Regions from separate parts of the Streptomyces sp. NPDC002537 genome, predicted to be linked through region 2. Evidence: riboswitches for the same ligand, from Rfam matches in the RefSeq annotation. Region 2 holds a riboswitch; the other holds the start of a gene.
What was found. A riboswitch is a leader RNA that binds a small molecule or an ion and turns the genes downstream of it on or off. The one in region 2 is predicted to bind glycine.

Region 1 (3,492 bases), on a different contig from region 2:
GGGCGAGGCCGGTGAGGCGGAGCTGGTGCGGCTGCTCGGCAAGGCCCACGGCGCGGGGCTGTACGCCCTGGCCACCGGCAGCGACGACCGGCCCGTCGTCGCCGAGCGGGACGCCAAGTCCGTATCGGTGGAGGACACCTTCGAGGAGGACGTGACCGACCGCGTCCGGGTCCAGCTGGAGCTCACCCGGCTCGCCGACCGCTGCGTCCAGCGGCTGCGGGCGGCCGGGCGCTCGGGGCGGACGGTCGTGATCAAGGTGCGGCGCTACGACTTCTCGACGCTGACCCGCTCCGAGACCCTGCGCGGGCCCACCGACGACCCGGGCGTGGTGCGCGAGGCCGCCGCCCGGCTGCTGGAGGGCGTCGACACGACCGCGGGGGTGCGGCTGCTGGGCGTCGGCGTCACGGGCCTCGCCGACTACACCCAGGAGGACCTCTTCGCCCAGGCCGCGAGCGAGGCGGCCGCTGCCGACGAGGAGACCCCGCAGACCGCGGGGGAGGAGCCGGAACGGCCCGCGGCCGCCGTCGAGGCGCCGGCGCGGCGCTGGCTGCCGGGGCTGGACGTCCGGCACGCCGAGTTCGGGGCGGGCTGGATCCAGGGCAGTGGCGTCGGCCGCGTCACGGTCCGGTTCGAGCAGCCCTGGTCCGAGCCCGGGAGGGTGCGCACCTTCGCCGTCGACGACCCCGCGCTCGAACCGGCCGATCCCCTGCCGCTGATACGGGCCGCTCAGCCCGCCGAGCCGTTGACCGTACCGAGCCCCTCCTCCGTCCGCCCGGAAGTGCCGGAGGAGTCCGTCCGTCCCGCTTCGACGCCCGGCGTGGAGGGGGTGTCCCCGGCCGGGAGGGCGAGCCCGTAGTGGCGGTAGAGCTGGAGCTCCTGCTCGGGGGAGAGATGGCGGCCGACGCCGAAATCGGGGGCGTCCTTGATCAGAGCGCGCTCGTACGGGATGCGCAGCGTGTCGCCCACGACCTCGCTGGGGACCAGCGGCACGAAGGCGTCCCGGCTGAACAGGCCGGTGCGCACGGCCGCCCACTCGGGTTCGCCGGTCTCGTCGTCGAGGTACACCTCGTCCACGGTGCCGATCTTCATGCCGTCGCGGTCGAACGCCTTCCGGCCGATGAGATTCCGCGGATCGATATCGGTCTGCACCGTTCCTCCCATGGTTCGCGCATGCCCCCGGCCGCCTCGGCAGGGCCCCGAACACCTCCCGGAACACCTCTCGACACCAACGAAAAGGCACAAAGCGGGAACCGGCCACTCGAGGGATCGCCCCCTACCTGCGCTGGTAGGCTGGCGAGTGGCCGCAGACCCCGTGCGGGAGAGTCCTCCGAGAGCCCTGACGGGCTTTTGCGGGGGCGCCGAAGGAGCAAATCCTCCCCGGAATCTCTCAGGCACACGTACCGCATGGACGAGGTCACTCTGGAAAGCAGGGCGGGCCCAGGTCAGGCACAACGCCGGAGCCCGTCCTCACCGACGGTGAAAGCCGGGCCGCTGCCCGGTGAAGCTCTCAGGTTGAGATGACAGAGGGGGAGGCCGTCCGGGTACCCGCGCCGTGGTACCCCTCGCAGGTCGAAACGACCAGGAGGCCTCCGCAGATGACAGCCCACCGCATCTCCCTTTCCGACCTGGAGCGCGGCACGCCCTTCGAGCGCCGCCACATAGGCCCCGACAGCGCTGCCCAGGCCAAGATGCTCGCCCAGGTCGGATTCGGCTCCCTCGACGAACTCACCGACGCCGCCGTGCCGGACGTGATCAAGAGCACCGAGGCGTCGGCCCTGCCCGGGGCCCGCAGCGAGGCGGAGGTCCTCGCCGAACTCCGCGCGCTCGCCGGCCGCAACCAGGTCCTCGCCCAGATGATCGGGCTCGGCTACTACGGCACCTTCACCCCGCCGGTGATCCTCCGCAACGTCATGGAGAACCCGGCCTGGTACACCGCCTACACGCCCTACCAGCCGGAGATCTCCCAGGGCCGGCTGGAGGCGCTGCTCAACTTCCAGACCGTCGTCGCCGACCTCACCGGGCTGCCCACCTCGGGCGCCTCCCTGCTCGACGAGGGCACCGCCGCCGCCGAGGCCATGGCGCTCTCCCGCCGCGTCGGCAAGGTCAAGCAGGGCGTCTTCCTCGTGGACGCCGACACCCTGCCGCAGACCGTCGCCGTCATCCGGACCCGCGCCGAGCCGACCGGGGTCGAGGTCGTCGTCGCCGATCTGTCCGGGGGCATCCCGGAGGAGATCGCCGAGCGCGGTGTCTTCGGCGTCCTGCTGCAGTACCCCGGCGCCTCCGGTGCCGTACGCGACCTGCGCCCGGTCGTCGAGCGCGCCCACGAGCTCGGCGCGATCGTCACCGTCGCCGCCGACCTGCTCGCCCTCACCCTGCTCACCTCGCCCGGTGAGCTCGGCGCGGACATCGCGGTCGGCACGACCCAGCGCTTCGGCGTGCCCATGGGCTTCGGCGGTCCGCACGCCGGATTCATGGCCGTCCGCGAGCAGTTCGCCCGCAGCCTCCCCGGCCGCCTCGTCGGTGTCTCCGTCGACGCCGACGGCAACAAGGCGTACCGCCTGGCCCTCCAGACACGCGAGCAGCACATCCGCCGCGAGAAGGCCACCAGCAACATCTGCACCGCCCAGGTGCTGCTCGCCGTCATGGCCGGCATGTACGCCGTCTACCACGGTCCCGACGGCCTCGCCTCGATCGCCCGGCGCACGCACCGCTACGCCACGCTGCTCGCGGCGGGGCTGCGGGCCGGTGGCGTCGAGGTCGCGCACGGCTCGTACTTCGACACCCTGACCGTGAGAGTCCCGGGCCGGGCCGCCGAGGTCGTCACCGCCGCCCGCGGGCGCGGCGTCAACCTCCGGCAGGTCGACGCCGACCTGGTCGGGATCGCCTGCGACGAGACCACCACCCGCGAGCTCGTGACGGCCGTGTGGTCGGCGTTCGGGGTGGACGCCGACATCGAGGCGCTGGACGCCGCGACCCCGGACGCGCTCCCCGAGGGCCTGCTGCGCGCCGACGACTACCTCACCCACCCGGTCTTCCACGAGCACCGCTCCGAGACCGCGATGCTGCGCTACCTGCGCAGCCTGGCCGACCGGGACTACGCCCTGGACCGCGGCATGATCCCGCTCGGCTCCTGCACCATGAAGCTCAACGCCACCACCGAGATGGAGCCGGTCACCTGGCCCGAGTTCGCCGCGCTGCACCCCTTCGCGCCGGTGGAGCAGGCCGGTGGCTATCTCACGCTGATCACGGAGCTGGAGGAGCGGCTCGCCGAGGTCACCGGCTACGACAAGGTCTCCATCCAGCCGAACGCGGGCTCCCAGGGCGAGCTCGCGGGTCTGCTGGCCGTCCGGGCCTACCACCGCGCCAACGGTGACGAGCAGCGCACCGTCTGTCTCATCCCGTCCTCCGCGCACGGCACCAACGCCGCCAGCGCCGTGATGGCCGGGATGAAGGTCGTCGTCGTCAAGACCGGCGAGGACGGCGAGGTGGACG
Region 2 (3,492 bases):
CCGTCGCCACACCGTCCTCGGCGGCCGACAGCCACTCGTGCTCCTTGCTGTAGCGCAGCTGCTGGGGGTTGCTCATGGCTTGATTCTCCTGGATGCGCGTGGGTGCTTGTGCAACGGGTATTGACAGGTGAGACGGGAAGAGATCAGCGCTGCCGCTTGTAGAAGGGCAGGGCCACGACCTCGTAGGGCTCATGGCTGCCGCGAATGTCCACGGACACACCCTTTGTACCGGGTGCGGAGTGGGCGGCGTCGATGTACGCGATGGCGATCGGCTTGCCGAGCGTGGGGGAGGGGGCGCCGGACGTGACCTCGCCGACGACCTCGCCGCCGGAGACCACCGCGAATCCGGCGCGCGGCACCCGGCGGCCCTCGGCGATCAGGCCGACCAGCTTGCGCGGCGGGTTGCCCTCCGCGCGCTCCGCGGCGGCCGCGAGCGCCTCGCGCCCCACGAAGTCGCCCTCCTTGTCGAACTTCACGACCCGGCCGAGGCCCGCGTCGAACGGCGTGGTGGCGGTCGTCAGCTCGTGCCCGTACAGCGGCATGCCCGCCTCCAGGCGCAGCGTGTCGCGGCAGGAGAGGCCACAGGGCACGAGACCGACGGCGGCGCCCGCGTCGGTCAGCGCCTGCCAGAGCTTCTCGGCGTCGGCCGGGGCGACGAACAGCTCGAAGCCGTCCTCGCCGGTGTAGCCGGTGCGGGCGATCAGCGCGGGCACGCCCGCGACGGTGCCCGGCAGGCCCGCGTAGTACTTGAGGCCGTCCAGGTCCGCGTCCGTGAGGGACTTGAGAATGCCGGGGGACTCGGGGCCCTGGACCGCGAGCAGCGCGTAGTTGTCGCGGTCGTCCCGCACCTCGGTGGCGAAGTCCGCCGCGCGCTCGGTCAGCGCGTCCAGCACCACCTGGGCGTTGGAGGCGTTGGCGACGACCATGTACTCCTGGTCGGCCAGGCGGTAGACGATCAGGTCGTCCAGGATGCCGCCCGCGGCGTCGCAGATCATGGTGTAGCGGGCGCGGCCGACCGCCAGCGCGGAGAGATTGCCCACCAGCGCGTGGTCGAGCGCCTGCCCGGCCTGCGGGCCGGTGAGGGTGATCTCGCCCATGTGGGAGAGGTCGAAGAGGCCCGCGTGGGTGCGCACCGCGACGTGCTCGTCGCGCTCGCTTCCGTACCGCAGGGGCATGTCCCAGCCGGCGAAGTCGGTCATCGTGGCACCGAGCGCGCGGTGCAGCGCGTCGAGAGCGGTTCGGCGAGGGGCATCAGTCATGGTGTGGGCTCCCAGGCATGGCAATGAGGACGTCCTCCCCATCTGTCATCGGAACCTGAGAGGTTCACCGCGAGCGACGAACGCGCTGTCGGCTTGCACCTTCGGTGGGGCCGCCGCGCAGGACGGCCCGCTTTTCAGATCTGCCTCGCCCACGCGGTACGGGGCCTGAGAGATTCAAGGGAGGAACTTGCTCCTTCGGCGCCCAGCACTCAATGGCTGGAACTCTCCCGCGTGGATTCGAGCGGCCGGTATGCAGTTTGGGTACGCAGTTGGCGCGCACATCATTGCACGGACGGGCGCGCGACGGACCGCCCGCCGTCCTCTCAATTGCATTACCTTTCCTTTACGTTCTGTGGGTAGTCGGATGGTGACCGGGCGGGGCCCGGTACGGGGGAAGGCGGTCATCGTGCGCACGCGGGACACGGACGGGGAGCGGACGGAGGCCGCGCCGCCGGAGCGGGCGCCGCGCGGCCCGGCGGCGGGGGAGTGCCGGGTGCGGCCGGGCGTCCTCGACCTGCGCGGCGGCGGCCGCGCCGAGCTGCGCTGCGCCCCGGGCGACCTCGTCGTCGTCTCCGGACTGCCCGGCAGCGGGAAGACGACCCTGATACGGCGGGCCGTGCCCGCGCTCGACGAGCGGGGCGCGGCCGTCCGCCGCGTCGACTCCCAGGACTCCCGCGAGCGGCTGGAGCGCCGCACCCCGGGCTGGCTGCCGTACGCCGTGTACCGGCCGCTGGTGCGGCTCGTCCACTACGCCGCCCTCCGGCGGGCCCTGCGCTCCGGGGCGAGCGGGGTGGTGCACGACTGCGGCGAGCGCGGCTGGGTGCGGCGGTGGCTGGTCCGTGAGGCCCGCCGCCGGGGCGGCACCGTCCACCTGCTGCTGCTCGACGTCGGCCCCGGCCTCGCGCTGGCGGGCCAGGCGGCGCGCGGGCGCACGGTCTCCGCGCGCGCGTTCCGCCGCCACCGGGGGGCGGCGGCCCGGCTGGTCGCCGACGCGGTGGCCGGGAGGATGCCGGGGGGCGTGGGATCGGTGGTGCTGATGGACCGTCCGGCGGCCGACGCGCTGCGGCGGATCACCTTCACCGGCTCCGCGGGTGCACCCCCACGGGTGGTTCGCAGGGGCGCTGACGGGTCTCCCCGGAGCCGGGCGCGCTGACGCGAGGTCTCCTCGGCCGCCGAACGGGCCGGTTGTCCCGGGAGCGCGGTCGCCCGCCCCTCGCCGGTGGGCAATTCCGCAGGCCGCAGGCGGCGGCGTCGGCCCAACCGTTAGGGTTCGGGTGCGGCTTTGTAGAGACGGCGGTTGGACGAGATGAGCATCCCCGAGCAGTACGGTCGGCCCGCGGCCCCGGCCGGCGCCCCCGTGGGCGGCCTCCCCCAGGGCTGGCCCGCCAATGAACTCGAAGCGGTGCTCACCGCCTCCCTGGGCGTGCCCGGCGCGGGCGCCCGCATCGTCGAGGTGCTCGGGCGCAGCCACCTCTGGGTGCCCCTGCCGGGCGGCGGCGGGCCCGACAGCCCCGACCTCGACCTCCCCACCATGGAGCTCGACGGCGCCGCCTACGTACCGGTGTTCAGCTCCGAGGCGGAGTTCCTCCGCGTCGTCGGCGACCGGATGCCCTTCGCCGTGGCACCGGCCGTCGAATTCGCCCGCGGCCTGCCCCCGCAGGTCGGCCTCGCCGTCAACCCCGAGGGCGCCGTCGGCGCGCCCCTCCCGCCGCCCGCCGTCGCCGAGCTCTGCCGCGCCGGGCGCACCCTCCTCGACGGCGACGCCACCGGCGGCCGGGTCCGCCTCTTCCAGCCCGACTGGCAGCAGGAGCCCACCGGCTTCCTCGCCGCCGCCGGGCTGGAGTTCGCCGCCGCCCAGTGCGTACGGACCGCGCGCCGCGCCCTCGCCAGCGTCGAGGGGGCCGACCCCGCGCTCTTCGTCGGCGTCGAGCTCGACCTGCCCGACCCCGGCAGCCGCACCGCCGTCATGGACGCCCTCGGCAGGGCGCTCGGCACGGCGCCCGTCGTCTGGCCCGTACAGCTGGTCTTCCTGGACGTGGCGCGGGACCCGGTGGCCGACTGGATGCTGGCTCAGGTCCGTCCGTTCTACGACCGTGACCTGTGACTCCTCCCGTGCCCGCCGCCGCGGGCTCGTAAGCTGTCGGTATGACCGGACCGGGCGCGCTGCCGCGCCCCGGGGCACTGGAGAAAGCGGCCGGGGGCGGCCGAGAGAAGGGGCGGAACCAGGTGAGCG

Region 1: another riboswitch for glycine. It lies ahead of gcvP (aminomethyl-transferring glycine dehydrogenase); the one in region 2 lies ahead of gcvT (glycine cleavage system aminomethyltransferase GcvT).

What each region holds. Positions count from the first base shown of each region.
Region 1 covers NZ_JBSFWT010000093.1:14,432-17,923, reverse strand. The annotation lists partial or broken gene ACWD4A_RS30005 (DNA polymerase IV) at 1-721, shown strand, start outside; gene ACWD4A_RS30000 (PRC-barrel domain-containing protein) at 727-1,149, opposite strand; glycine riboswitch at 1,306-1,413, shown strand; gene gcvP (aminomethyl-transferring glycine dehydrogenase) at 1,596-3,492, shown strand, end outside.
Region 2 covers NZ_JBSFWT010000046.1:21,597-25,088, forward strand. The annotation lists gene gcvH (glycine cleavage system protein GcvH) at 1-76, opposite strand, end outside; gene gcvT (glycine cleavage system aminomethyltransferase GcvT) at 144-1,259, opposite strand; glycine riboswitch at 1,292-1,403, opposite strand; glycine riboswitch at 1,404-1,499, opposite strand; gene ACWD4A_RS21020 (AAA family ATPase) at 1,663-2,412, shown strand; gene ACWD4A_RS21025 (enhanced serine sensitivity protein SseB) at 2,566-3,363, shown strand.